DNA from 4 places in the Desulfurispora sp. genome. Region 4 is predicted to be linked to each of the others. Evidence: riboswitches for the same ligand, from Rfam matches in the RefSeq annotation. Region 4 holds a riboswitch; each other region holds the start of a gene.
What was found. A riboswitch is a leader RNA that binds a small molecule or an ion and turns the genes downstream of it on or off. The one in region 4 is predicted to bind cobalamin.
Positions count from the first base shown of each region.

Region 1: linked by a shared signal. The riboswitch ahead of thiC (phosphomethylpyrimidine synthase ThiC) and the one ahead of ACUVTU_RS07870 (energy-coupling factor ABC transporter permease) in region 4 are both predicted to bind cobalamin.
Region 2: linked by a shared signal. The riboswitch ahead of ACUVTU_RS08085 (S-layer homology domain-containing protein) and the one ahead of ACUVTU_RS07870 (energy-coupling factor ABC transporter permease) in region 4 are both predicted to bind cobalamin.
Region 3: linked by a shared signal. The riboswitch ahead of ACUVTU_RS10155 (DUF2162 family putative transporter) and the one ahead of ACUVTU_RS07870 (energy-coupling factor ABC transporter permease) in region 4 are both predicted to bind cobalamin.

Region 1 covers NZ_JBRAJI010000008.1:34,215-41,398, reverse strand. The annotation lists gene pruA (L-glutamate gamma-semialdehyde dehydrogenase) at 1-2,344, opposite strand, end outside; cobalamin riboswitch at 2,622-2,854, shown strand; gene thiC (phosphomethylpyrimidine synthase ThiC) at 2,960-4,258, shown strand; gene bzaB (B12 lower ligand biosynthesis ThiC-like protein BzaB) at 4,303-5,577, shown strand; gene ACUVTU_RS03490 (GerAB/ArcD/ProY family transporter) at 5,588-6,694, opposite strand; gene ACUVTU_RS03485 (spore germination protein) at 6,713-7,184, opposite strand, start outside.
Region 2 covers NZ_JBRAJI010000025.1:18,998-26,181, forward strand. The annotation lists gene ndk (nucleoside-diphosphate kinase) at 1-312, shown strand, start outside; gene ACUVTU_RS08070 (thioesterase family protein) at 557-949, shown strand; gene ACUVTU_RS08075 (formate--tetrahydrofolate ligase) at 1,009-2,769, shown strand; gene ACUVTU_RS08080 (DUF134 domain-containing protein) at 3,176-3,649, shown strand; cobalamin riboswitch at 3,769-4,007, shown strand; gene ACUVTU_RS08085 (S-layer homology domain-containing protein) at 4,284-7,184, shown strand, end outside.
Region 3 covers NZ_JBRAJI010000037.1:16,420-23,603, forward strand. The annotation lists gene ACUVTU_RS10140 (cobaltochelatase subunit CobN) at 1-3,681, opposite strand, end outside; gene ACUVTU_RS10145 (DUF2149 domain-containing protein) at 3,700-4,020, opposite strand; gene ACUVTU_RS10150 (MotA/TolQ/ExbB proton channel family protein) at 3,971-4,645, opposite strand; gene ACUVTU_RS10155 (DUF2162 family putative transporter) at 4,642-5,346, opposite strand; cobalamin riboswitch at 5,586-5,786, opposite strand; gene ACUVTU_RS10160 (hypothetical protein) at 6,147-6,767, shown strand; gene ACUVTU_RS10165 (hypothetical protein) at 6,925-7,184, shown strand, end outside.
Region 4 covers NZ_JBRAJI010000024.1:14,383-21,566, reverse strand. The annotation lists gene ACUVTU_RS07895 (energy-coupling factor ABC transporter permease) at 1-526, shown strand, start outside; gene ACUVTU_RS07890 (PDGLE domain-containing protein) at 533-826, shown strand; gene ACUVTU_RS07885 (energy-coupling factor ABC transporter ATP-binding protein) at 881-1,753, opposite strand; gene cbiQ (cobalt ECF transporter T component CbiQ) at 1,729-2,523, opposite strand; gene ACUVTU_RS07875 (energy-coupling factor ABC transporter substrate-binding protein) at 2,551-2,841, opposite strand; gene ACUVTU_RS07870 (energy-coupling factor ABC transporter permease) at 2,876-3,610, opposite strand; cobalamin riboswitch at 3,941-4,108, opposite strand; gene ACUVTU_RS07865 (PAS domain-containing sensor histidine kinase) at 4,191-6,458, opposite strand; gene ACUVTU_RS07860 (SulP family inorganic anion transporter) at 6,611-7,184, opposite strand, start outside.

The sequences.
Region 1 (7,184 bases), on a different contig from region 4:
CCGAATACAGCGTATGCACAACCGCTTCGTCAATATCGGCGTCCGAGTCGATAATGATGGCGTTCTTGCCACCCATTTCTGCCACCACGCTCTTGACCCCCAGGGCCCCTTCCGGGGTGCGGGCAGCCAGCTCGATGATGCGCAGGCCCACTTCCATGGAGCCGGTGAAGGTGACAAAAGCAATATCGGGGTGGGTGACCAGGTAATCCCCAATGGCACCTCCGGGACCGGGCAGGAAGTTGAGCACGCCGGCCGGGAGTCCAGCCTGCTGGAAGATCTCGTATACTTTGGCCCCTGTGATGGGGGAGAGGGAGGCCGGCTTGTACACCACCGTGTTGCCGGTGACAATGGCGGCAGCAGTCATGCCCACCGAGATGGCCAGCGGGAAGTTCCAGGGCGCGATGACCGCGCCCACCCCCCGGGGTTCGTAGAATAGATGGCTGGTTTCCCCGGGGGCCCGGCCCATGCGCCGCTGTTGGGCCAGGCGGATCATTTCCCGCCCGTAATACTCCAGAAAGTCAATGGCTTCGGTAACATCGGCATCGGCTTCGCTCCAGTTCTTGCCCACCTCGTAGACCTGTAGCGCGGCCAGTTCCATACGCTGCCGGCGGGCCACCCCGGCGGCCCGGAAAAGCACTTCGGCCCGCTCGCGGGGCGAAGTATCCCGCCAGGCCGGAAAGGCCTGCTTGGCTGCTTCCACGGCCATCTGGGCCTCTTTGAGGGTGGCTGCCGCCACCCGGCCCACTACCTGGTCGGACTGGTTGGGGTTGGTGGAAATGATTTCCTCGGCGGTGAGCACTTCCCGTCCGCCAATGTACAGAGGGATTTTCCGGCCCAGCTCTTTGCCCACTTTTTCCAGAGCCCGGGCAAAGCGTTCCCGGTTTTCGGCTATGGTCCAGTCGATGACCGGTTCATTGGTAAAAGCGCCCTTGTCGCCGTACTCGGGAGCGCTGTAAACTTTCTCCGGCGGGGTGGGGTTTTCGGCCAGCAGTTCCAGAGGATTGCGCAGCAGCTGTTCCCGGGCCGTCCCTTCGGCAAAGCTCTGCCGCAGGAAGGACTCGTTGGCCGTGTTCTCCAGCAGCCGGCGTACCAGGTAGGCCATACCGGGCAGCATCTGACCAATGGGCGCATAAAGGCGCAAGGGCAGCCCCACTCTGCGCAGGGCGTTGCGTACTGGCTCGGCCATGCCGTACAGCACCTGGAATTCCAACCGCCCGTCGGGTACGTTCAGTTCTTTGGCTACCTCCCAGACATAGGCAATGCTTCTGATGTTGTGCGAAGCACAGGCAAAAGACACATACTGGTGGTTTTCCAGCAGGATGCGGGCCAGCTTTTCATAGTTGGCATCGGTTTCGTATTTATTGGTGAACACCGGGATTTCCCAGTTCTGCTGCCGGGCCAGGATGACCTCCTGATCCCAGTAGGCTCCTTTGACCAGGCGAATGGTAATGCGCCGGCCGCGGGCTTTAGCCCAGTCAATCAGATCGCGCAAATCCTGCTCGCTATCTTTCAGATAGGCCTGAATAACTATGCCGGCATGCTCGTAATCCTGGAATTCGGGTTCCTCCAGCAGCTTCCTGAACATGGCCAGGGTGAGGTTCTTCAGCCCGGTATGCTCCATATCCAGCAGGACCGCGGCGCCAATTTGTTTGGCCTGGCGAAAGAGGGGGCGCAGCCTTTTCAGCGCGGCCTCCACCGAGAAATCAAAGGCCCGGGCATTCATCTGGGAATACATGGCTGACGGTTTGATGGAAACATTGATTTTGGGCGAAAATCCCCAGTCCAGATCGCCCGGGCTGTTGCCCAGAGGTTTCCACTTGCTCTGCTCTCTGGCCAGGGTTTCGAAAAGTTCTATGTAGCGCTGGTAGAACTCGTCGGCCTCGGCTTCGGAAACCACCGCTTCCCCCAGCAGATCGACGGTGAAAGCAAAGCCTTCCTTGCGCAGCTTCTTCAATGTGGAGAGCGCATCGCGGGCGTCTTCCCCCACAATAAACTGCCGGGCCATGCCGGTGATGTTTTCTGAAATGGCCTTGGTGGCCACCTTGGCCACCAGCGAATTGGGCGAGACCAGCTTGAGACCCCACTGCAGGCTGCTGGGGAAGTCTTGATCGGGGCGGCAGAAATACTCTTGAATGTGTTTGGCTACCGAAACCGACGAGCTCAGGCTGGGGAAAACGTCAACAAAGCGGAACATTTCCACTTTGAAGGCTTCGTTGCGCATACACCAGTCCATTATTTTGCCCGACCAGAATTCTTTTTTGAAAACCGACGGGGCATCTCCCTCAATGAGCTGGTAAATTTTCAGACCGGTTTCTTTAATCCTTTTTTCCAGTTCCTGTGCCATTCTAAACCCCTCTTTTCCCAACGGTGTAGATTTAAATAAAATGTCACATCTTGAAATATACTGGCAAAATAGTTGAGAAGAAAAACAATATTCTGTATACAAGCGGCGCTTGTAAGCAGAAATATTTTATCATAATCAACTGAGTAGTGAAAAGATTTATTTGATGCCAAAATAAATTGTTGCCTGCTGGCAGGAAAATTGCCGGAAGCAGAGAATACACTCACATTATTACGGGTGGTATTATTTCCCGTCGGTTCAGGTTTCGAGATTGCTGTAAAACTGCATATGTCCGGCAGGTGCTTTGCCCGGGGCCGGGAGAGTCCCGGGGCAAGGAGAATAGGGAAGACCGGCAAACCCGCTGCCCAGGTGCTTTGCGCAGGGTTTGAAACGGCGCGGTCCCGCCACTGTATGCGGTGAGTCCGGTTCGAGCACCACTGGCCGTCAGGCCGGGAAGGTGAGCCGGGATGATGACCCGTGAGCCAGGAGACCTGCCTGCCGGATGCTCGCTGGTAGCCACGCGGCAGGGCTACAGGTTTACTGTGCGATGATGGTAAAGTCCACAGCTCTTGTTGAAAGAGTTGTGGGCTTTTTTACATCTTCAGGGGAGGTTTGATTATGACCACAATTTTGGAACTGGCCCGGCAGGGCGAAGCAACAGCGGCCCTCAGGCAGGTGGCCCGTCAGGAAAATGTTTCCGAGGAACAATTGCTGGAAGAAGTAGCGGAGGGCCGGGCGGTGGTGCTGGCCGGTCAGCGGCGTCCCCGCTGCCGGCCGGTGGGGATCGGGCGCCTGCTGCGCACTAAAGTGAGCGCCAGTGTGGGCATGTATGGTCGCTCGGTCCACCCGGACGCGGAGTGGGAAAAGGTGCAGGCCGCTCTGGGAGCCGGCACCGATACCCTGATGGACCTCAGTGTCAGCGGTCCCATTGATGTTCTGCGCCGGAAAATTCTGGACGAAGCCGGGCTGCCTCTGGGCACACTGCCCCTTTATCAGGCGCTGGCCGTGGCCCGGGAGAAATATGGCCACCCTTCGTCCATGACTGTGGAAGATCTTTTTGCGGTGATTGAACAGCAGGCCCGGGAGGGGGTGGACTTTCTGGCCGTGCATGCCGGAGTGACCTGGCCGGTGCTGGAGCGGGCCCGCCGCGCCGGGCGGCAGGAGATGCTGGTCAGTTTTGGTGGCAGCCATCTGATTGGTTGGATGGTGCACAACCAGCGGGAAAACCCTCTCTATGAGCAGTTTGACCGCCTGCTGGACATCTGCCGGCGCTATGACACGGTGCTTGCTCTGGCCGATGCCTTTCGGCCGGGCTGTCTGGAGGACTCGCTGGATGCACCACAGGTGCAGGAGCTGATTGTGCTGGGTGAGCTGGTCAGACGGGCCCGCCAGGCCGGGGTGCAGATCATGGTCAAAGGGCCGGGGCACGTTCCCCTGCACCACCTGTCGGCCACGGTTACCCTGCAGAAAAGCCTGTGCCAGGGCGCTCCCTATTTTGTCTTCGGTCCGGTGGTCACCGACATCTCCCCCGGCTACGACCACATCAGCGCGGCCATTGGCGGGGCGCTCAGCGCTCTGGCCGGCGCCGAATTCCTGTGCTATGTGACAGAAGCCGAACACACCGGTTTGCCCGATGCCGGGCAGGTGCACGAAGGGGTAATCGCCGCCCGCATTGCCGCCCACGCTGCCGATCTGGCCCGGGGGCTGCCCGGTGCTGCCGAGTGGGATAATGAACTTTCCCGGGCCCGCAAAAATCTGGACTGGGAAAAACAAATGGCCCTGGCCATTGACCCCCGGCGGGCCCGCCAGCAGCGGCAGAAAACCAGTGCCGCTTCGGCCGCCTGTGCCATGTGCGGTAAATACTGCGCCATGCAGGTGATCGCGCAGTATCTGGATAAACCGGTACATTCCTGTTAACTATTGCCGGAAGCATAAAAATATTTACCGGAAGGTGATGCTGCATGACCCAGTTATTAAAAGCCCGGGCCGGCGAAATTACCCCCGAAATGCTGGCCGTGGCCGGAGCGGAAAACATCGCCCCGGAAGTGGTACGGGACAGAGTGGCCCGGGGCACCGTAGTCATACCCAAAAACAAAAACCGCCGGCTGGAAAAAGTCTGTGGCATTGGCGAAGGGCTGCGGGTTAAGGTCAATGCCCTCATCGGCACTTCCAGCGACCGGGACGATCCGGCCCTGGAGGAAAGGAAAATCCGCGCCGCCCTGCGGGCCGGTGCCGATGCCTTTATGGATTTGAGCACCGGGGGCGACATTGACGGCATGCGCCGGCTCACCCTGGCCACGGCCGGAGTACCCGTAGGCAGCGTGCCGCTCTACCAGGCAGCAGTGATGGCCATAGAACAGCGCGGTTCGGTGGTGGCCATGACTGCCGAAGACATATTTTCCGTCATTGAAAAACAGGCCGCCGAGGGTATGGACTTCATGGCCATACACAGTGCCCTGAATTTTGATGTATTAAAGCGATTGCAGGAAACCGGCCGCATTAACGATATTGTCAGCCGGGGCGGGGCCTTTATGACCGGCTGGATGCTGCACAACCAGCAGGAGAATCCGCTTTATGAGCAGTTCGATCGCCTGCTGGAGATATTGCGGGAATATGATGTCACTTTGAGTGTGGGCGATGCCATCCGCCCCGGCTGCACGGCCGACTCGCTGGACGCCGCCCAGCTCCAGGGGCTGATGGTGGCCGGGCAGCTGGTGGCCCGGGCCCGGGCCGCCGGGGTGCAGGTGATGGTGGAAGGTCCCGGCCATGTGCCGCTGCACCACGTCCCGGCCACCATGCTGTTGCAAAAGCGCCTCTGTCAGCAGGCACCCTATTATATTCTGGGTACCCTGTCCACCGACATTGCTCCCGGCTACGACCACATCAGCGCCGCCATCGGGGCGGCCCTGGCCGGACAGAGCGGAGCCGACTTCCTCTGCTATGTTACTCCGGCCGAACATCTGGGTCTGCCCACCGAGGATGATGTTTACACCGGGGTGATGGCCGCCCGTCTGGCCGCCCATGCCGCCGATCTGGCCCGGGGCAACCGCCTGGCCTGGCAGCAGAGCCGGGAAATGGGGCAGGCCGCCCGGCGGGGGGACTGGCAGCGCTGGGCTGACCTGGCCCTGGACCCCCACCGCCTGGCCGCCGCTCTGGAGCAGCAACGCCCCGAGCCCTGTCCGGTGTGCGGGGAAAATTGCCTGTGTACCACAGCGGCGGCATTTCTGGCCGGCTAAACAGGTCTGGTTACTGCTCCCTTTGCCTGCGCACCAGGGCAATGAGCCAGATCAGGGGGATGATGGCCGCTTCTAACAGGAATACGGCCCAGGCTATATACTCGCTGTAGGTATCGAAGACAAAAAGATCCAGCGGATAGGCGGTCAGGTACACGGTGAGCAGGCCTACAGGCAGGAGCAATATTTTTCGGTCCAGGCCGGTCAGCTTCTGCAGGCCGGCCGTGATCAGGTAAGCAAAGGGGCCCTGGGTGGTGATGATAGTGATCATATTCATGTACATAAAAATTATCTCGATCCGCTGCACTATTTCCAGTTTGGTGAGGGAGATCAGGGTCATCACCGGATAGAGCTCGCTCTGTAGGGCTGCGGTGGAAAAAACTCCCGTGGTAATGATGCTCATTAAAGTATAGACCGCGGTGGTGATAGTGATGCCGGCGGCCAGGGCCCGGCCGGCCCGGGGCCTGTCCTGCGGTTTGAGCAGGGGAAACAGGAGCAGGAAAATGATAATGCCGTCGTAGGCGTATTTGGTTTGCATAACAGCCAGGGCAATATTTTTCCAGCCGGCATCCCCCACGGGCAACAGGTTGCCCCAGTTGATCTCCGACCAGGGGGAAATAACCATAAATGTGGCCAGAACCAGTAAAAACCCGAACAGTTCGGCCAGCCTGGTAATGGCCTGCAGTCCACACCAGGCCAGATACAGTCCGGGCAGGAGGGTCAGGGTGGCCAGCACCCAGCGGGGGGTGCGGGGCAGCGACCAGAGCTGCACCACATCGACATAAGACCGGGTTCCTACCGCCAGTGCTCCCAGGCAACTGACAATCAGAAAAACAATAATCAGTACGCTGAGTGGTTTACCCAGTATGCGAGGCAGATAGGTGTATAGATCCTGACTGGGAAAGCGGGTGGCCAGGCCCAGCATGAACAGGCCCAGCAGGATGAACAGCAAGCCCCCCAGCAGGGCGCTGATCCATCCGTCGTGCCCGGCCGCTTTGGCCAGCTGGCGCGGCAGGATGGCTATGCCGGTGCCAATCTGTACGGCCGTGATGGTCAGGGCCAGCTGGGTGATGGTAATACTATTGTGCTGTCCGCCGGGGTGCGCTTTTTTGTCGGCCATAGATCACCTCAAAAAGTTTCAGCGGGATGGGCGCTCCTGCCGGGAAACTCTTTGCCGGATGGCGTCCAGGGGCCGCAAATAGTCGGGACGGCGGGAAAGCAGGCGCCAGGGGGCCCGGATAAAGGTATCCCGGATGTCGCTATAAAACAGCGGCATGACCGGTGCCCAGAAGGGTACGGTCAGGCTGCGCATGCTGGACAGGTATATGGTCAGCATATATACTCCCACCGCCATGCCAAATCCCCCCAGCAGGGCGGCCAGGATACTGAAGACAAAGCGCAGCAGCCGGATACCGTAAGCGGTATCAAAAGAAGGAATGGTCAAAGAAGAAAGCGCGGTCAGGGCCACTACAATGACCATAATCGGGCTGACCAGATCGGCTTTGACTGCCGCATCGCCGATGACCAGGCCGCCCACGATGGAGATGGTAGGGCCCAGTGTGCCCGGGATGCGCAGACCGGTTTCCCGGAGCACTTCCAGGGTCAGCTCC
Region 2 (7,184 bases), on a different contig from region 4:
CGCCACTACGGTGAGCACAAGGGCAAACCCTTTTACGCCCCCCTGGTGGAGTACATCACCTCGGGGCCGGTGGTGGCCATGGTGCTGGAAGGCAAGGATGCCGTGCGCACCGTGCGGGAAATGATGGGGGCCACCGATCCCCTCAAGGCGGCGCCGGGCACCATCCGGGCCACTTACGGTATGGACATCGGCCGCAATGTCATCCACGGCTCGGACTCGCCCGCCAGTGCGGAGCGGGAGATTGGCATCTTTTTCCGTCCGGAGGAGCTGGTGGAATACAGCCGGACACTGGAATGCTGGATATATGAGTAGGCCAGAGAGCACCCTCTTTAGGGGGTGCCTTTGGCTTTTTCGGGAACTTGCAGCTCTTGCTGCAGTCACGGCCGGAGGTGGTTTTGGGGGGCTGGCAGCCGACCTGTTACTGTAAACATGTAAAGTGATAATTAATAAACATAATTTATAATAAAAATATTAAACCAAACAAAAATATTATCATTAGCAGGAATTCTCTGATGATTGCCGAAGTTAATTTAATATTTAGAAAGGGTGGTCAATTATGGCTGACCTTCAGCCGGGTATCAAGGGAAGCGCCAGTACATCCTGCACCGACCAGAATACCGCCATTGCCTACGGCAGCGGCAGCATCCGGGTTTTCGCCACCCCGGCCATGATCGGACTGATGGAGGAGGCGGCTCTCCAGTCGGTGCAGCCCTACCTGCCGCCCGGCCAGACCACGGTGGGAATAAAAGTGGATGTACAGCACCTGGCGGCCACACCGCCGGGTATGCAGGTCACCGCCACCTCGGAACTGGTGGAGGTGGACGGCCGGCGCCTGGTCTTCCGGGTGGAGGCGCGGGACGAGAAGGACCTGGTGGGCCAGGGGATCCATGAACGTTTCATCGTGCAGGTGGACAAGTTTTTAAGCCGGGCGGCGGCCAAACTGGGTTAGGCCGCGGCCGGGCCGGAATAATCCATATCACCATTTCTGGAAGGGAGAGGGAAAAGAGTATGCCCTACGATGCAACCAAGCTCAAGGACTATGAGATTGCCGAACTGGCGGAGAAGAACATGCCCACCCCCATGCAGTGGGCGGAGAAGCTGGGCCTGGACAAGGATGAGATCATCCCCTACGGCCGCATCTGCAAGCTGGATTTCATGAAGATCATCAAGCGGCTGGAAGGCCGTCCGGACGGCAAGTACATCAACGTTACCGCCATCACCCCCACTCCGCTGGGCGAAGGCAAAACCACCACCACCATGGGCCTGACCGAAGGTCTGGGCAAGCGGGGCATGAATGTGGGCGCAGCCATTCGCCAGCCATCCGGCGGCCCCACCTTCAACATCAAGGGCACCGCGGCCGGGGGCGGCAACGCGCTGGCCATCCCCATGACCGAGTTCTCTCTGGGCCTGACCGGCGACCTGAACGACATCGTCAACGCCCACAACCTGTGCATGGTGGCCCTGACCGCCCGCATGCAGCATGAGCGCAACTATGACGATGCCGAGCTGGCCAAGCGCAACCTGCGCCGCCTGGACATCGACCCCACCAACGTGCAGATGGGCTGGGTCATCGACTTCTGCGCTCAGGCCCTGCGCAACATCATCATTGGTATCGGCGGCAAGATGGACGGCTACATGATGCAGTCCAAGTTCGGCATTGCCGTGAGTTCCGAGCTGATGGCCATCCTGGCTGTGGCTACCGACCTCAAGGATCTGCGCCAGCGCATCGGCAAGATCATCGTGGCCTACGACAAAAAGGGCCGCCCGGTGACCGCCGAGGACCTGGAAGTGGCCGGCGCCATGACTGCCTTCATGCGCAACGCCATCAACCCCACCCTGATCAGCACGGCCGAATACCAGCCCGTCCTGGTGCACGCCGGTCCCTTCGCCAACATCGCCATCGGGCAGTCCTCCATCATCGCCGACCGCATTGGTCTGAAGATGTTCGACTACCACATCACCGAGAGCGGCTTTGCTGCCGACATCGGCTTTGAAAAGTTCTGGAACGTCAAGTGCCGCATGAGCGGGCTTACTCCCAACGTGTCCGTGGTCACCACCACCATCCGCGCCCTCAAGATGCACGGCGGTGGTCCCAAAGTAGTGCCGGGCCGTCCCCTGCCCGAAGAATACACCAAGGAAAACCTGGAGCTGCTGGAAAAGGGTATTCCCAACCTGCTGCACCACATCGGCATTGTGCGTAAAGCGGGCATCAACCCCGTGGTGTGCATCAACGCTTTCCACACCGACACCAAGGAAGAGATTGCCATGGTGCGCCGCTATGCCGAGCAGGCCGGCGCCCGCTGCGCCCTGTCCGAGCACTGGCTCAAGGGCGGCGAAGGTGCCTTGGAGCTGGCCGACGCGGTCATCGACGCCTGCAACGAAAAAGTGGACTTCAAGTTCCTCTATCCGCTGGAAATGCCGCTGCGCCAGCGCGTGGAAACCATCGCCCGCGAAGTCTACGGCGCCGACGGCGTGACCTGGACGCCGGAAGCCGAAGCCAAGGCCAAGATGTTCGAGGAAAATCCCGAATACAGAGACTTTGCCACTATGATGGTCAAGACCCACCTCTCCTTAAGTGCCGACCCCAACCTGAAGGGCGTGCCCAAGGGCTGGGTGCTGCCGGTGCGCGACGTGCTCATCTTTGCCGGCGCCAAGTTCCTCTGCCCCATGACCGGTACCATCAGCCTGATGCCCGGCACCAGCTCCGACCCGGCCTTCCGCCGTATCGACGTGGATGTGGAGACCGGCGCGGTGAAGGGTCTGTTCTAAAGACTGGCGTTAATAACCTGATCACCCCCTGGATACAGAAAAAAGCCCCCGGATTTTTGGCCGGGGGCTTTTATATGACCGGGTAGCGCCAAAGGGGTCATTTTGTCTGCTCAGGGCAGGATATAGGCAGTGAAATGTATGAAAAATGTGCGGGCGAGTGGGCGGGAACAATGGTGCATAAAGACGCTGTAAAGCCTAATAATTTATGTGTATGATTGTTTACATTGATGAACAGGCCGTAATGGTCTTATTGGGGCATTGAATGGACAAAAATATTATCCGGACGCAAGTAAAATTATTGACACGCGAAGGGCGGGCATCTATAATGTAGGTGTTTATGTGCATAGATAAAAACATAAGCAAAACAAATTTTTAGCTGAAACTTATAGCAGGAGGAGAAAAGCTCATGTCCAGACCGCCCAAGTGCCGCCGCGTGGAATACATTCCAGAACTGACCTTCTTTAAGCCGGCCGGGGTGCCCTTAAGCGCCCTTTCCGAGGTTACTGTGACCATTGAGGAAGTAGAGGCCATTCGCTTAAAAGACCTGCTGGGCCTGGAGCAGGAAGAATGCGCCGAAAAAATGGGCGTTTCCCGCCCCACCTACCACCGCATTCTCATTGCCGCCCGCAGCAAAATTGCCGATGCTTTGGTCAACGGCAAAGCCATCCGCATGGAAGGCGGCCACTTCCAGCTGGTGATGAAGCGCTTCAAATGCAGCCGCTGCCACCACGAGTGGGAAATTCCTTGCGGTCAGGGCCAGCGTTTTTCCGAAATGAAATGCCCCCAGTGTGCCGAGCGGGACATCTACCGCATCAACCTGGACGGTACGCCCTTCAACTGCCACCGCTGGCAGGACGGGCGGGAGAAGGAGTTGGAGTGAAATATTATTATAATTCTGTTCAAATACCCTCTGGACAGCCCGGCAAATAGGTGGTATGATGCTGGCAAGGGACGCTGGCCGGTGTGAGGCCGGTAGAGCGACTCTGGTTGTTTGGACAATTATATAGCTACCGCGCAGGTGCCCCGGCTTTGCCGGGGTGAAAAGGGAACCGGGTGCAAATCCCGGACGGTCCGGCCACTGTAAGTGGGGAGCCCTTTTAGCGCAGTCCACCGTCCCCAAGGGGCGGCAGTCACTGGGCGATGAGCCCGGCCAGTAATGGCGGGGTGCCCGGGAAGGCTGGAGCTAAAAGCGGTGTGGATCCACAAGTCAGGAGACCTGCCTGGGCGGAATGCAGTATCGCCTTCCGAGGAAAGGCCGGTGCTGGGCTGCTCGTTTACCTGGTTACTTACCGGGTAGCTTTCTAGGTGCAGACAAAGCCCCGCTTTCCTTTACGGGAAAGCGGGGCTTTAATTTTTAACCCCATCCTTATCATTCATCTCCTACCCTTATATTTCTCCTCTTGTTCACCGGCGGGACAGCCGTTCCGCCGGGACCATTCTTTTTTCCACTCCCCGGCCGGCGGGGTAAGCCGGTGGGTAAAAATAGATGAGTAATTTTGTGGGAGGTATGTGCAATGGGGCAGCTGGCGGGATTTAAGGGAGTGTTTAACCGCGCGGCCTGTAGCAGAGCAAGAGGGTGTACGGGGGCGGTATGGCCGGTTTTTCTGGCCCTGCTGCTGGTTCTGGCGGGTCTTTTCTCCCCGTCCAGGGCACCGGCCGCCCAGATTGGCGATCAGCAGCTCAAGAGCAAGGCGGTGGAGTTTATTCAGGGGCGTTTTGCCGCCGGTGAGGATCTGGACGGCTACACCGCCCATATTTTGCTGTTGGCCGGTGAGGAGCTGGGCGGCAGCAAATGGACGGCGGCGGCCAAACGCACGGCCGGTGACGCCAGTTTGCAAAACCGGCTGGTGGTGCTGGCCGGACTACTGGGCGACCGGGTTTCGCCGGTCAGTTATATCATGGGCACCCAGAACCCGGACGGCAGTTTCGGTCCCTACGCCAACCTTTATGGCACCAAAGCGGCCCTGCAGGCCCTGGCGGAAGCCCGAAAGAAAAACTGGCTGCCAGATGGGGAAAGCGGTGTGCTGGAGGGGGCTATCACCCGGGCGGTGGGCTACCTGCACAGTGAGTATCAGAAAAACAGCGGGCAGTACGCTGCCGCCGGGCAGTTTGACTATCGCTGTGTGCAGGCGCTGGCAGTAGCCGGAGAGGATCTTAAGGCGGACAAATGGCGGGCAAGCGCCGGCAGTTTGTACGACCAGGTGCTGAGCACGGCTGAGCAGGCTTATGGCAGCAGCGATAGCCTGGGAGCGGGGGAACTGGCCAAACACCTGCTGGCGGTGGTGGCGGTGGAGCCGCAGCATGATTTGGTCAACCAGTTGGCCGGGGCCATTCTGACTAAACAGCAAACGGTAAACGGGCAGGTTTATTTTGGTGACAGCATCTATGAAGATGTGCTGGTGCTGACCGCACTGGGCCAGGCCGGTAAACTATCCGGGCTGGATCAGCAGGCCGCCCTGGCCTATCTGAACCGCTACAAACACACCCATCAGAACTCCTGGGGGCAGGCAGCCGGGGTAGCCTGGGGCAGCTATGAGCCCGAGGAGGCCGATTTGACCGGCCAGGTGCTGACCGCCTTGAGCTACTTTTCCACCGCCGGCACGGCGGGCAGTGAGGTAGCCCGAGATATTGAGGCTGGTTTTATCTATCTGAAGGACATCCAGGATCGTGATACCGGGGCCATCCGGGTGCAGTATGACAGCACCTTTGCCAGCGCCGAGGTGTTGCTGGCCGCCCTGGCCAATAACCGCCCGGCGACCGAGCTGACAGTGAAATCGCGCAGCAAGACCCTGGCCGGGTGCCTGCAGGCGTTAAACCACTGGCCGGAGCAGAATGAGCTGAAAGAGCGGCTGGCCAGCCTGCTGGCCGGGCGGCAGATTAAGGAGGGTGCCGGGGCCGGTTCTTTTGAAAACAGCGTCTACAGCGACTTCTGGGTGCTGCTGGCCCTGGGCGAGACCGGACAGCTGGGCCAGATTGACCAGAGCGCCGCCCGCGCTTATGTCTTGAGCAAACAGGCGGCGGACGGCTCCTGGGGGGAAACCTTTGATCAATACTACCCCGACTTTCTTTCCACCGCCCAGGCCCTGCGGGTCCTGAAATATCTGCCCGGCTACCAGGAGGCGGCGGTGCAGCAGGCGGTACAAAAGGGACTGGCTTACTTGAAAGGCCTGCAGCAGGCCGATGGCGGCGTATATGCCACCCCTTTTGACGACCCGGCGGTGGACAACGCCGAGCTGCTGCTCACTTTAAAACACTTGGGTCAAGATGCCGCCCGCTGGAAGAACAGCGCCGGTAAAACCCCGCTGGATTACCTGCGGCAAAACAGCTATAACGCGGCCGACGGTACCTTCGGGGCTGCCCGTAACACCATGGATGCCACCTGGGTGCTGACCGCTGTGCTGGCTTGGCCGGACAGTGCGGGCAGCAGCGAAAGTGGCGGGGGTGGTAGCGGCGGCAGTGGCGGCGGGACGGTTACTGCTGCCGTCAAGGTGTACATTGCGGTGCAGGGCCGGGATGGAGAACTGCTTTTCCGCCCCGGGCTGGTGGAGGTGGAAGCCGGCGGCCGCTGGGGGCTGACCGCCCTGGGAGCGCTGGAAGCCACCGGCCTGAGCTTCACCCATCGCGATGGCTTTGTGACGGCCATTGCCGGGCAGGCCAACAGCGGTATGCAGGGCTGGATGTACAGTGTGAACGGCCAGGTGCCCATGGTGCTGGCCAGCCAGAAGGCGGTGCAGGCCAGGGATAAAGTGATTTGGTGGTACAGCAAGGATATGAACAATCCTGTGCCCACCTGGAATGAGCTGGAAAAACAAAACAATACCGGGAGCAGCGGCGGGGTCAGTAATGCAGCCAGTGCAGCCGTCAGCCCGAGCGGGTTAAAACTGCCGGCTGGAGAAAAGGCCCTCCAGGAACTGGGCAGTTTGACCGGCGGCGCGGCTTCCCTGGAGCAGGCGGGGCAGGCGGTGCGCCTGCTGGCCGCAGCGATAAGGCCGGCTTATCAAGATTTGCGGCGGCTGCAGAAGGAACTGGCCGGCCATCAGGCCGCCCTGGAGAAGGATCTGAAAAAGGGTGAAAATGCTCTCCTGAAGGATCAGGCCGGTGAGGCCGCCCTGCTGGTGCCCGAAGGGGCGCTGGCGGCAGCTGGCCGGGTGACCCTGCGCGAGGTGAGCAGCGGCCTGCCGGCAGAGGCCAAAAGCGCCCTGCCCTCCGGCTGGCGGGTGGTTTCTACCTGCTACAAGCTGGAACTGCCGGCGCTGACAACCGGAAAATCCCTGCAATTGATGCTGAAGTCCGCCTGGCCGGCATATTTAAAAGGAGAGAATCTGCAACCGGCCCTGTGGACGGCCGGACAAAAGTGGCTGACCCTGCCCGCCGTGCTGGACGAGGCCGGCCGGCAGGTACTGGCCCGGGTGGAA
Region 3 (7,184 bases), on a different contig from region 4:
TCGCCAGCCCCAGTCGGCAATGGCCTGGGCAGTGGCGTCCATGAAAAAGGTATTGCCCAGCCATTTGGCTATGGTGGTCGAACCGGCATAACCTTCCTGCAGCATGGCCTGGATGAAATCCGGGTTTAACAGGCGGCTTTGCAGTTCCAGGGATACGAATTGCTCCAAGGTTTGTACCCGGGCATTGGCCAGTCCGCCCCGGGTGTTGGCGATGAAAGCATCGACATCTTTTCCGGAGAGAACCCGGCCGGCCAGGACTAGTCCACCCAGGTACTGGGCTACATCATCATTGTCCAGTGTACCGTAAAGAGCGTCCCGTACTTGTACGGCGGCCTGCAAATTTTTGAGCACCCCTTCCAGCACCTGCCGGGCAGACTGGCCGTATGTGGGGCTGTTGTTGTCCTGAGCGGCGGCGTAAATGTAGCTCTGCCGGGAGAGGTAGACATCGGCCAGTTGCGCTTCGCTTTGCCAGGCGCTGGTAGCGCTCATCATTTCGGCCATTCCGTTCCCGTAGGTGCCCGGGGCTGGACCGAAGACCCGGCTCTGGGCAAGAAAATCAGCTTCGCTTTCACTCAGGCCGCTGCTTATGAGCTGCTGGCGCAGCGCCAGGCTGTTTTTGCGCAGGTGGTTGTTTTCGGGAGATTCGTCCAGGCTGGCTACCAGGCGCACCGCTTTATCCAGCAAATCGGCGGCCACACTGAATGTATCCCGGAACAGGCCGGAAATGGTCAGCACTACATCCACCCGTGGGCGGCCCAGTTGCTCCAGCGGGGTGATTTTTACCGTGCTGAGGTAGCCTTTGCTGTCCCAAACTGGCTCTGTGCCCAGCAGGCGCAGGGCCAAGGCAATGCTTTCCCCGTGCGTGCGCATGGTTTCGGTGGCCCAGAGCACTACGCCCACCGTGTCGGGATAGTGGCCGTGTTTCTGGTAATAAGCGGCAAGTAAATCATCGGCGCATTTTTTGCCAGTTTCCCAGGCCAGCCGGTCGGGTGCGGTGCGCGGGTCAAAGGAGCTGGTGTTGCGGCCGGTGGGCAATATGTCTGGATTGCGCAGGGGGTCGCCGCTGGGTCCCGGTGGTACATAACCACCGGCAAGCGCCTTTAGCAGCATGCTCATCTCCTGCTGACAATCAATCAGCAGTTGCTGGTACTGATCGGCTTTGTCCATGCGATTGGCCGGATCGATGTACACCATGGCCTGGACTGTTTGTTCCAGCCGCTCGCCGGTAGGCGGCTGGCCGAAGGTATGCAGTCCCAGCGGGGTGACTTCGCTTTGCAATTGATCCAGATGGTGATGGGCGGTTTCCAGGGCCTGTTCAAAGGTCAGGTTTTTCAGGTCCAGTCCCAGCTGAATGGCCAGGCCATCGTCTTCCAGCAGATAGTTAATTTTTTGTTTCAGGCGTTCCAGTTCTCTGATATCGGGTTCTGCTGCGGCGGCCGCTGTGCTGTACTGGTGGGCCAGATCATGCAGTTCCATGAGCTGGCCGTAAAGCCGGGTGCTGCTTACCGCGGGTATCAGGTGGCTGATCAGCACGGCGTAACCCCGCCGCTTGGCCTGGGTGCCTTCACCCGGGTTGTTGATGATGTACGGGTAGATGTTGGGCAGGGAGCCGTGTACGATATCGGGCCAGTCCGTGCTGGACAGACCTACTGCTTTACCGGGCAACCATTCGGCGGTGCCGTGGGTACCCAGGTGCACTACAGCGTGGGCGCCGAACTCTTCCTGCAGCCAGAAATAAAATGCCAGATACTGGTGGGGCGGCGGCAGGTCGGGAGAATGGGTGATGTTGTCCACATTTTCCCCCCAGCCCCGCATGGGCTGCGGCCCAAAAAAGATATTGCCGCTGAGCACGCCGGGCAGGACGACCTGGTTTTCATATACCATCATCTGGCCGGGCGGCGGGCCCCAGGCTTTTTCCACCCGGGTGCGTAATTCCGCCGGCAGGCGGTTGTACCACTTAAGGTAGCTGTCCAGGTTGATTTTCAGCACATCGGAGCGGCTGGCCAGTTGTTTTAGCTCACCGGGTGCCCAGCCGCCCACATTGCGGCCGCGCTCAAACATGGCGGCAAAAACCTTGTCCGGATCCATGCTGCCGTCCGGGGCGCGCAGTTCCAGCTGCGGATCAACCCGGTAACCGGCTTCGCTCATGGCCTGCAGGATGGCAGTCAGGCTGCGCGGCACGTTCAGGTAGGAAGCGGTGATGCCGTCCTTGCCGCCGTGCAGGTTGTAGTAGAGGATGGCTACTTTTTTCTGTTCGTTGGGCAAATTGCGCAATTTAGCCCAGGCCGCCGCCCTTTCTGCCAGTCGCTGGACGCGGTCGGGCAGGGCTACTTTGCGGGTAATTGTGGCGCCCGTGGCCGGGTCGGTCTGCAGTGTCACTGTGCCGCCCAGCAGTACCGGTTCAATGCGCCCTTCTAGTTCGGGCAGGGCTATTTGCCAGTAAACTTCCCGGATGGCGCCGGCCGGGTCGTTCTGCCACTTTTCCAGGTCACTGGTGTAGATGGGGGTAAGCACTGGTAGGTCCATTTCCTGGAAAAGTTGCAGGGTTTTGGTATCGCCATTCTTGCTCCGGTCGAACTGGAAGCCCAGCTGGCAGATGAACACATCAATGCCTGCCTGGATTTCTCCATTTCCTAGCTTGTCCCAGAAAAAGAACTGGCGCACTGCGGTGTGGCGTTTGTCGGAGGGGGCGTACAGCAGCAAGACGTTCAGCCCTTTTTCTTCCAGAGCTCGCAGCGACTCCACCAGAATTTGCTGGTCATTGTTTTTAAAATAGGTGTCGTAGCTGAGAATGCCGATCCAGGGGGCATCGGTCCTGTAGCCTTCCCGGCAGGTGTACCATTGGAAGTAAGCAGGCAGGTCGAAAAACAGGCCGTTGCTGTTGTAAACACTGTTGTAGACGCTTTCATATACGCCTTCCTGTACGGTACCGGGCGCTTCGTAATAAGGACTGCTGGCGTCGGCAGCCGGGTGGTAGAGGAAGGATTTGTCCAGCTTGATAGGCGTGAGGTCGGCGCTGGTGGTGATGTGTCCGAAGGTGCTGCCCAGGTAGAGCAGCAGTTTTTCCCAGTTGCTGATGCCGCTTTGTACAATGTAGGTATTCAAGTTCTGCCAGACGGTATTATCCTGGTTGATTTGCAGGGGTAGGCCCTGTACCAGTCCGGTAAGCAAACCGCCGGTGTTCCAGGTACCGTCACTGTTTTTCTCCCCGCTGCGCTGCAGTAAAATAGTGGGCGGAGGGGAATTTTGCCATTTTTCTTGCCAGCATTGCTGGAAAAGTTCGCGCAGGGGGGCTTCCCGGTTGGTGCCCAGCATTTCCAGCAGGATAATATCGGCCTGTAAAAAGGTTTCCTTAATGGCTTGCCGGCCGCTGCTGCTTTCCAGGTCATTGGGGCTGAATACGCGCAGCCGGAGCGGATAGGGTGCGGCGGCCTGATCGGTCAGATTATGATAGGCCTGCACTAAAGGAGATACCAGCGAATTGGTGCCGGTGATGATCACCAGCGAGGTAGACTGCCCCGGCGCACTGCTTTGTTCTTCAGCTGGCAGGGCGGACGGGCCGGTTACCAGCAAAATTCCCAGCAGCAGGTAAATAGTGAGCAGGCGTACTATAAGCCGGGGCCGGGGGTTGGTGGGCAGCAGGGGTTTATTAAACGGCCGGTCTTTGGATAAAGCGGACAAGTTCTTCCCTCCTGAATTTTATGGAGATTCGCTTTGAATCAGGATTAATTTGCCGGTGCGGGGGTCTTTGTAAACAGTGCCCATTTCCTGGTAGCCGCTGCCCCCCTGGCTTTGCCAGCCGGGCAGATCTTTAATTTCCTGGCCCCGGGTGGCATCAATGACCCGCACTCTGGGGGCAGTGCCGCTCTGGCTTAAGGGCTGGATTTGCCAGACCGAGACCAGTGCGACTATTAGCCCTACGCTGAAGACAAACATCACATCGGCCAGATTGGCCAGGCTGCTTAAAGGGTTAAATTCTTCTTCCGCTTGTTGCCAGCTTTTTGATTTCGGGCGCAACATTTTCTTTCACCTCGATAGCGGTTTCCAGTAAGGCTTCTAAAATGGCCAGGTCGTGGCCATACCAGCGGCGGCGCACCTTGGCAATGCAAAAGGCGATGCCGCCGGCAAAAATGCCCACTATAGTTGCATCAAAAGAAACAATCAGATAACTGGCCAGCTGGCTGAAGTCACCTTTGCCCAGTCCTACCAGGCCCGGGCCCAGGGGGATCAGGGTGCCCATCAGGCCCATCAAGGGCCCCATTTTGGCGATCAGCTCGGTTTTTTCACAGCGCCGGGCCAGCAAATTTTCCTGTTCTTCCAGCAGGGTTCTGGCCAGCGGTCGCTGGCCGGCGAGATCCGGGCCGGCCAAGTCGTTGTAGCGGGCCAGGGGTTGCGCCAGTGTGGGCGGTAGTTGATCTAGCGGCAGTACGGCAATTTGCCCCTGGGCCTGGCGCAGCTGGCTGAGCAGAGCTGCTGCGTCCAGCTGACCGGACTTGCGCCGCTGACCCAGCTCGCCCAGCAAAGTGCCGGCTTCCAGCAGGGCCTGCAGCACAAAGTAGAGCAAGATGGCCAGACAGGGTATGAGCAGACTCTGGCCAATGACATGCAAAAACCGGGTGAGATGTTCGGTACCGGCAACGGTCATGGATTCACCTCATTTGGCACTGTGGAATGTTTCCGGGACTTCCAGCGGTGTTTTTCTCCCAGGTAGCCCAGGAGCAGTATAATTAGACTGGCACCCGCTACGGCCACCAGCTGGTCGGGCGGGGCGATTTCCAGGGGCTGAAAGGGCATATGCATGGCGGCCACCAGATTGGGAATGGCAAAGACGCAAAACAGGGTGAAGGAGCCCAGGGCCAGCAATAGAAATTGCAAGGCACTTTCCAGATCAATCTGCCATTTTTGCAGCAGCTTTTGAGAAAGCCAGCTGCTGCTAAGAGTGACCAGCAAATAGAACAGGGCGGTGCCTGTGGCCAGCCCGGGAGCGGACACTTGCAGACGGGTCGACAGCAGGGTGCTGGAAACAGCCAGGGCTAGCACGCAAAGCGGGCAGGGCAGCAGGGCGGGCCAGATCTGCCGGCCAGCCGGGGTGCGGCTGGCTGCTGCCAGGTAGAGCAATAAAACCCCGCTAAGGGTGGCTATGTGGAAAGTATATTTGTCTACCAGTGCGGCCAGTTGCTGGTGACATTGCTCTGCACTCAGGGCAGCCAGTAAAAGAATGAGCGCCAGAGATCCGGCCATGGGCCAACGCTGGCGCCGACCCAGAGGTACTGTGCCCAGCAGTAGGCCGCTTTTCAGGGCCAGCAGTAAAGTGGCAGGTAGCAAGGCGAGCAGGGCAAGCAGCAAACAGGTGCACCTCCGCAATTAATTTAACTAACCCGGATGAAGCAGGAAAGCATCAAATTCGCCTTGTCCGGGTAGCCCGTGCCTTTCGCAAGGCGAAGAAAGGGGTAGTTCACTAAATGGGGAAAACATAAAACCCTCCGCGCCTTTGGGTCAGGAGCTGGAGGGTTGTGGTCCGGCCCGGGTGAAGCGGGCAGTGCCAGGCAGCAAAAATAACACCTCCCTGTTCCGCGCAGGCTGTGCGGTGTTTGAGCGAACAGGCAGGTCTCCTGGCTTCGGATCACTGGAGGCTGACGCCTTCCCGGCCTGATGGGCCAGTGGCTTTGTGCCAGCTCCTCCCCGTCACAGTGGCGGGACCGCGCCGGATTTGCACCGGCTTCCCTTTTCACCCTGGCGCAGGCCGGTTGGGTCTGCGCCAGGGCACCTGTTCGCGGTATGCGTATGGGGTTGTTGGTGGGGCGCGGGGCCCCCGTTGGGCAAGGGAGAGGAAAATTTATCCTCAGGATACTTATAGTAAGCTACCATATGTCTGCAGAAAAAGTCAATGAGCAACCAGCTTTGTAGGGGCAATTGGCGCTGCTTTTTTTTCTTTTTTTCTTGCAATTTTATCATAATTCTGTATCCGCAAATTGTGTGGCAATGTTAATAATAGTAAGTATTGCCTTTAAGTAGCACAAGGAGGATTTTGCTCCCCGCTCCGATTTCATAATTTTTCACATTTCCTCTGAATTTCTGCCACAATCCCGGTTTAGAGTAAGAGCAGGCCAGGGACAACACCAAAATTTACGAGGGAGGAATGTGAAATGTCCAACTGGAAGACCAAGACTGTGGTTGCGGCGCTGGCTCTGTCCATCATGGTGCCCGGTGTGGCCATGGCTACATCTACCAGCAACGCCGGCGGTGCTGGTCTGGCGGGTAAAATAGCCGGTATGGCCTTTCCGGGCCGCCATTTCAAGGGGGATCCGGCCAAACAGCAGGAAATGCAGCAAAAGCTGCTGGAACTGGTGCAGAAGTATACTCCCGAATCTTTAAGTGAATGGCAGGAGGCTCTGGCTGAACAGGAGAAACTGCGCCAGTCCCTGCCCTCAAAAGAGCCCCGGTGGATGTCTCAACTGACTGATGGGCAAAAAGCCCAGCTGAAAGAGGTCATGGACAGGGTGCGGGATGGCCAGCTGACCCGGGAGCAGGCCAGAGAAGAGCTGGCCAAACTGGGCCTGGACAAATACCTGCCGGAGCAGCCGGGTGGTCCCAGAGGTGATGGCGCCGGGCACAATCTGCTGGGCCAGCTGATGAAGGCAGCCAGCAGCAGTGATGAGGCCAAAATAAAGGAATTGCTGCCCCAGGCCCTGCAAATGCTCAAAGAGCGCAACCAGCTGATGCAGGAAAAGATCAATAACAGCAGCACATCAGCAGGTAATAACTAGAGATTAAATGGATTTACCGTAATGCTGCCCCGGTTGGTGGCTTGCATATACCCCTTCTTCAGGCAACCGGCATCCGCTTTGGGTTACGGTTGCCTGGCTGTTGTTAAATGTTATATTATGGGTATAAGAGAAAATAAGTTTAGTAGCGGTGGGTTTCGTGAAAGAATTACTGGGTTGGATGGGAATTTTCTTGCTTTTAGGCACTTGTCTGCCCTTTTTATTACGCCGTTTGCCGGTCCTTTCTTCTGTGGCCGGCTCTTTACGGCATACCCTGGTCCGCATCCATCACCGCATTGCTCTTGGCGGGCTGGTTATTTTGGCCTGGCATGGACTATTGATGTTGTCTGGTGGGTGGGGCTGGCTGACCCACCGTGGTGCAGCGATCTATTCGGGTGTGCTGGCCTGGATGGTGACGCT
Region 4 (7,184 bases):
TCAGGTGCCTCGCCTGGCGGTCATGGCCGCATTTATTTTTGCCGCCCAGATGGTCAACTTTCCCATTGCCGGCGGCACCTCCGGCCATCTGCTGGGCGGGGCGCTGTCCGCCGTGCTGCTGGGTCCGTGGCAGGCCATGCTGGTGCTGTCCACCGTACTGATTATCCAGTGTTTCGGGTTTCTGGACGGTGGGGTTACCGCCCTGGGAGCCAATATTTTGAACATGGCGGTGATCGGAGTCTGGGTGGCCTATCTGGTTTACCGCCTGCTGGTCAAGCTTCTACCTTCCACAACCGGGAGGATGCTGGCCATTTTCCTGGCCGGTCTGCTATCGGTGGAAGCAGCTGCTCTGTCGGCATCCCTGGAGCTGGCTTTTTCCGGAACCATCTCCCTGCCGGTGGTATTGAGCGCCATGCTGGGCTGGCACTTGCTCATCGGCCTGGGGGAAGGGATTATCACCGTACTGGTAGTTAACTTCCTGGTGAAGATGCAGGTGTTTGAACAAAATGAAGGGATAGCGGGGTGATTGCGGATGAAAGGCTGGCAAAAAGGATTGCTGCTGGCTTTGCTGGTGGGGGCGTTCCTGTCTCCCTTCGCTTCATCCAGTCCGGATGGTCTGGAACGGGTGGCGGAAGACAAGGGTTTCCTGGAAAAAGGGGAGGGTAAGGCTCTGGTCAGCGCTCCGGTGCCCGATTACCTGCTCCCCGGCATCAGCAATGAAAGGCTGGCTACAGCCGGAGCGGGTGTGCTGGGAACCGCGGTTGTTTTCGCGGCCATGTACGGTCTGGCGGCCCTGCTGGGCAAGACCGCTCCGCGTTCCAAATAGCCTTTCAGAAATACGCACAGGTTCAAGCCGCTGCAGTCGCGAGACACAGCGGCTTCACTTTTGGGTGACGGCAAAGCGGTAAGATTGCTGGCGCAGGATTTGCTGCAGTTCCTCTTTGTTTCTGGGCAGGCGGTGGGAACAGGGCAGGGGCAGGCGGTGGTGGAGCAGGTGATATACCTCCCACACCCAGGGCAGGGACAAACCGGCCTGCTGAATTGTCCGCTCATCGGCGAAGATTTTATCCGCCGGTCCGTGGGCCAGCAGCTTTCCCCGGTGCATGATGTAGAAGATTTCGCCCCAGCTGTAGGCCGCGTCCACATCGTGCGTGGAGATGATTACGGTCTTTTGGTGGCGGGCGAGCAGGTCCAGGATTTCCATGACCATGCGGGCATTGGCCGGGTCCAGGCCGGCCGTGGGTTCGTCAATGATCAGCAGCCGGGGCGACAGTGCCAGTGCAGCCGCGATGGCCACCAGCTTTTTCTGCCCGTAACTGAGCAGGTGGGGAGGCTTATCAGCCAGATGGGCAATGTGCAGCAGGTGCATGGTTTCGGTCACAGCCTGTCTGACTCTGGAGGCCGGCCAGCCCAGGTTGGCCGGGCCAAAAGAGATTTCCTGGAATACGCTGGGGGCAAAAAGCTGCACATCGGGATCCTGCAGTACCAGACCCACCTGGCTGCGCAGCTGGCGCAGCCAGGCGGATTTGTACTGCAGGGGCTGGCTGTCGAACAGGACAGTGCCGCTGGCCGGGCGCAGGACGCCGTTTAGGTGCAAAAAAAGTGTGGATTTACCGGCACCATTGCCGCCCAGGAAAACGGCCTTCTTTCCCTCCGGTAGGGACAAGGAAATATTGCTTAATGCTACAGTGCTGTCCGGGTAGGCATAGGTCAGATTGCGCACTTCCATCAGGGGGCGTTCCAAAGTTGCCATCCTCCAGTCAGACGGGTGATGATCAGCAGGACGATCCAGCTGGATATGATCAGGACGATGTTTCTTTTATTCCACCGGTAATCCCGGCTGGCTACGGGCAACTCATCCTGAAAGTTGCGGGATTGCATGGCGATGTTGATGCTCTGCATGGTCTGGTAGCTTTTTTGCAGCAGGTTGGCCAGCAGCAGGGCCGTGTGGCGGATGGAGGGCCAGAGCCCTCCATATCCCAGCCGCAGCACCTGGGCCAGGTGCATACTGGCGGCGGTCTGGGCCAGGATGAAGATGTAGCGGTAAATCAAGGTCATCAAATCCAGCAGCAGGGGGGGCAGGTGCAGGCGGCGGCAGAATTCCCGCCAGTCGGAAACCGGTGTGGTCAACGAAATAAAGTAAAGGCAGGTGACCGCCGCCAGGGAGCGGGCGGCCACCTGCAGGGTCAGGTGAATTCCCGCGGCCGAAACCCCCAGGTAGCCGCCGCCCGCAGCAACCATCCAGATCAGATCGCGCGGGGTGCTCTGCCACTGCAGCAGGACGGGCAGCAGGGCCGGCAGTAAAAAGGCCAGGGGGAGAGCCAGCAGGCGCAGCAGTACCCGTCCGGGTATACCGGCGGGCTTGACCAGGAGGAAAATGTTGCCGGCCAGGATCAGCAGGGGCGGCAGCGGATGTCGGGCCGTGAGAGCCAGAATCATCCCTCCCAGGGCGAAAAATATTTTTTCCCCCGGGTGGCTGTGCTTCAGCTTGTTGGTGCAGGCATAGTAGTCAATGATGTACACAGGTATCCCGTCCTTAAAGCCGGGTAATTATCGCCCGGCCTGTTTTCTGCCCCGGTTAAAACCTATATAGTAGCCGATGACCAGACAGCCCAGGCCGGCCTGCAGGGCAAAGAGCAGGCTTTCAATTTCTCCGCTGGGCGGCTCCCACAGAGAGGAGAACCAGGGCTGGTAGTCCGGGGCAATGGTACTGATGGCCTGCTCGGCCTGGCTGTCGGCACCGGAGAACTCAGCTCCGCTATTGAGCCGCAGGGGAATGATTGCCAGCAAAACCACCAGCACCAGGGGAAGGACATAGGCTATAATTATGTTTTTTTTCAACCGTCATTCTCCTTTCTGGTTTGGCCCGGTTGGATCAGGAAATCACTTTAAGCTGTTCCAGTTCGTGTTTGTTGTGGCTGTAGATGAAGTTGTAGGCGATAACCGAGAGCAACCCTTCGCTGACAGCCAGTGGGACCTGGGTCACAGCAAAAATTGTCATAAATTTACTCAAAGAGGCCAGGATGCCGCCTTCGGAGGCCGGGAAGGCCAGAGCCAGCTGCAGGGCGGTAACCATGTATGTACTCAGATCGCCCAGAGTGGCAGCCGCAAAGACAGCCAGCCAGAGAGGACTGTTCATTGAGCGCAGTGCCCGGAAGATTCCGTAGGCTACCAGTGGCCCGACTATAGCCATAGAAAAAACATTGGCGCCCAGGGTGGTCAGCCCGCCGTGGGCCAGCAGCAGGGCCTGAAAGAGCAGCACAATGGCGCCCAGGACGGTTACCGGCAGCGGGCCGAAAATAATGGCACCCAGGCCGGTGCCGGTGGGATGGGAGCAACTGCCCGTAACCGAAGGCAGTTTAAGGGCGGAGAGTACGAAAATAAAGGCACCGATCATGGCCAGCAGCAGCTTGAGCTGGGGCTGCTCCTTGACCAGACGGTTGATTTTGTGCAGGCCGAGCAGCAAAAAGGGTAAGCTGATGCCGGCCCAGCTGATGGCCCAGCCCGGGGGTAAAAAGCCTTCCATGATATGCATGGCCCAGGCCGGTGTCGGCAGCAGGCACAGAAGAACCAGCAGGGGCCAGCACAGGGGATATTTCTTTTGCCACACAGTGTCATCTTCCTTTCCGTATAAAATATGAAGCCCTTACCAGGCATAGAGGCAACACCGGGTAAATGCGCCGCCTTATGCGGTAAGGGCCGGATATGCTGCCGGCAAAGTGACTTTTAGTCAGCCGCAACCGGGTGGCGGCACTTTTAAAAGCCTGCTGGTGGCAGCAATGGGCCCGCCTGCGTTAAAGCAGGTTACCTGCCCTCGGGTCAGGTTGGTCCTGGATGGATGTGCAGTTGTAAAAAACAAAAAGCCCTTTGCACCTACGGAGGGCTAAAAGGGCCGGCAATTTGAAACATGCCGCCACACCTCCCATCCTCGCGGGTGGTATACGTGGTGCCGGAGCAGGCAGGTTTCCTGGCTCGGGTTCACAGCCTGGCCGCGCCTTCCCGCTTGACCGGCGGTGGCATGGATGCGGCAGGCTCCCCCTTACAGTGGGCGAGACCGCGTCAGGTTTGCACTGACTTTCCCTTGTTGACCTGCTCCAGGTAAATGTTTGTTCAACTGAAACAATTATATAACACTTTCCCCAGTATGTCCAGGAATATCTTCCCGGCCGTCTGACCGTCCCGGGGAATGGCTACTCCCTGCGGGCCGGCAGGCAGATGGTGAAAACCGTGCCCCGGTTGGGTGAACTCTGGCAGGTGATTTCGCCGCCGTGTGATTCAATGATGGCCCGGGAGATGCTGATGCCCAGCCCCGTGCCCTGGGGCTTGGTGGTAAAAAAGGGCATACCCACCCGGGACATGGCCTCGGCCGGTATGCCGGGCCCATTGTCCTTGATCACAATGCAGTTCATGTTGCGTTTCTGATCCAGGTAGGTGCTCAGATGGAGTACGCCCCTGTCGGCAATCTCCTCCAGCGCTTCCAGGGCGTTGCGGCAGAGGTTGAGCAGCACCTGTTTGATCAGGCCCGGGTCGACCATGCTCTCCGGCAGGCTGACTGCCGGCTGGAAATATACTGTCACGCCCTGCAGGAAAGCCTGGGAGGCAATGATGGTGGCCATATCCGCCACCAGGGAATTGATGTCGGTGGGCATCAATTCCGGCTGCTTGGGCCGGGCTACCTGCAGGAAATCATGCAGTACCTTGATGGCGCTTTCGCATTCTGTCAGGATCAGCGAGGCATATTCCTTGATTTCGGGCTGCTGGTACTTCATCTGCAGCATTTGGGCAAATCCCTTGATTACGGTCAGGGGGTTGCGGATTTCATGGGCGATGCCGGCCGACATCTGCCCCACTACGGCCATTTTTTCTCTCTCCCGGGCGGCCTGTTCCAGCTTTTTCTGCTCGGTAAAGTCGCGGAACAGAAGGATTACGCCGGTCTTTTCACTTAGATCGTTCTTGATGATGTATGTATCACAGAGGATGGTCCTGGGTTCACCGTGAAAGACCACATCCAGTTCGACATCATGGTACTCCCTGTCCTCCCGGAATGATTTTACCGGCAGGAACTCTTCCTCGAGGAAATCGAACACCTGGCCGCAGCGCTGCCCTACCGCCTGGTAGGCCGGGATGCCGCAAATTTTCTCCGCCGCCTGGTTGAAGACGGTGATCTGCAGCCGGTCGTTGAGCATGATGATGCCGTTGTTGGTGTTTTCCATGACAAACTGGCTGATCTGTCTGAGCTCTTCTAGCTCCATGTGCCGGCTGAGGTCGCTGGTAATGCTGAGCACGCCGATGACCCGGTTGTTTTTGTCCCGGATGGGGGTGTTGGTGGACAGGGCGTGCACTACCCGGCCGTCCCGGGCAAAAATGCGCTTGCGGTGGACGGGCGGTTTCTGGCCGGTCTGCAGAGCCAGGGTAATATATGATTCGGGCAGGTGGTCGTCCGGATGGATGTATTTTCTAATAATCTCGTCAATATGTAAGCCATACTCCTGATGGTCATAGCCGAATACGCGGGTGGTTTCGGTGTTGGCATGAATGGCGTGGCCGGTACTGTCAAAAAGCACAATGGGTACCGGGATGATGTCCAGCACGCTTTTGACCAGTTCCAGTTTACTTGCCAGCTTTTGCCTCTCCAGTTGCTGCTTTTCCGCTTCCATGCGCAGCAGTTCTTTTTCCAGGCGCACCTTTTCTTCTATGTCCATGGCCACGGCTATGCTGCCGATGATTTCTCCCGTGTAGGGGTGGCGCAGGGCGTTGCCGCTGATGATAAAGTTGCGTCCCAGGCGCATGAGCTGCTGGTTGCTGATGTTTTCACCCCGCAGCGCCCGGACACAGATGGAGTCTTCATAATCTATGTCCATCATCTGGCAGACTAAATCATAGTGCCGGCCAATAATGTCCCGGGGGGAGCGCAAACCCAGGTAGCGGACAAAAGTCTGGTTGGCATTGGTGACCAGACCGGTTTTGTCAATACTGATGATCGCCACCGGGCTGGCATCAAACAGCCATTGCAGGATATCCCGCTGCTTCAGGTAGTGGTTCATGGTTTCGGCCAGGCGGGAGTTGGCCTCCTGCAGCGCCTGCTGGTAGCGAATGGTTTCGGCCCGGTCCTGGAAAATGTCTACCACACCGGTGAGCTCTCCCGCTGCGTTGTAGATGGGAATAATGTCAGCCTCGAATATGTACGGCTGGCGCTGGACAATGACCCGGCGGAAGGTTGTGCCCTGCTGGAGTGCTCGCAGTACCGGTGAATCGGAACTATCAATGCCGCAGACCGACAGCACTTCGCTGTACTTCCGGCCCTGGATGGGATAACCGGAGGGCAGGTTAAGCATCTTTAAAGCGGCGGGGTTGGCCAGAAGGATTTTTTCGTGGCTGTCGATGGCTATTATTCCGGAACCGATGTGTTTAATAATCCAGCGGTAAAGTTGTAATTCGTCCAGATGATCATCAGGCATGGTTATACTCACCTTTGAACTGGTTTTCTTATTCCGGCATTACAATAAAATTCTTGATAATTCCGCCAATACCTTCCGCCAGGTGCAAAAAACAGCCGCCGGCAACTGCCGGCGGCTGTACGGTCGAGGGATGATTTGGCGAGCGGGGGCAGTTAACTGGCGGTTACGGTCTGGCCCAGTCCTTTTTCTTTGCCGCCCAGCAGGTTCAGATCCAGTTCCTCCCGCAGCCAGGCATTGGCTTTGTCCAGGGCCTTGGAAGAGGCGGCCATGACTTCCTGTTCGCTGAGGAAAACATTTTCCCGCCCCACCTGGTCTACAATGTGCATTTTTTGCATGGTCTGGAATATGGACGGCCGCACATCGCAGATCAGCACCTTGCGGTTTTCTTTTAAAACGCGGTGGATAAAATTCTCAATAACTTCCAGGGCGGTAACATCGGCCCCGGTTACGCCGTTGAAGCGCAGCACGTAAACTTTGCTGCCGGTATCAAAGGCCAGGTTCAATTTTTCTTCCAGGTCGGCCGAGGAGCCGAAATACAGGTTGCCTTCCAGTTGTACCACGGCAATGTTGCTGTTCGCGGCGGGAGCCGGTGCGGCCTCCACCAGCTGCAGCGGGTCGCCGTTCACCGGGGCCAGCTTGCGCACGCTGGCGCTGCCGGTATCGCGCAGGTAGAGCAGGATGGAGATGGCGATGCCAGCGTAGATGGCATACTCCAGCTCGGGGGCC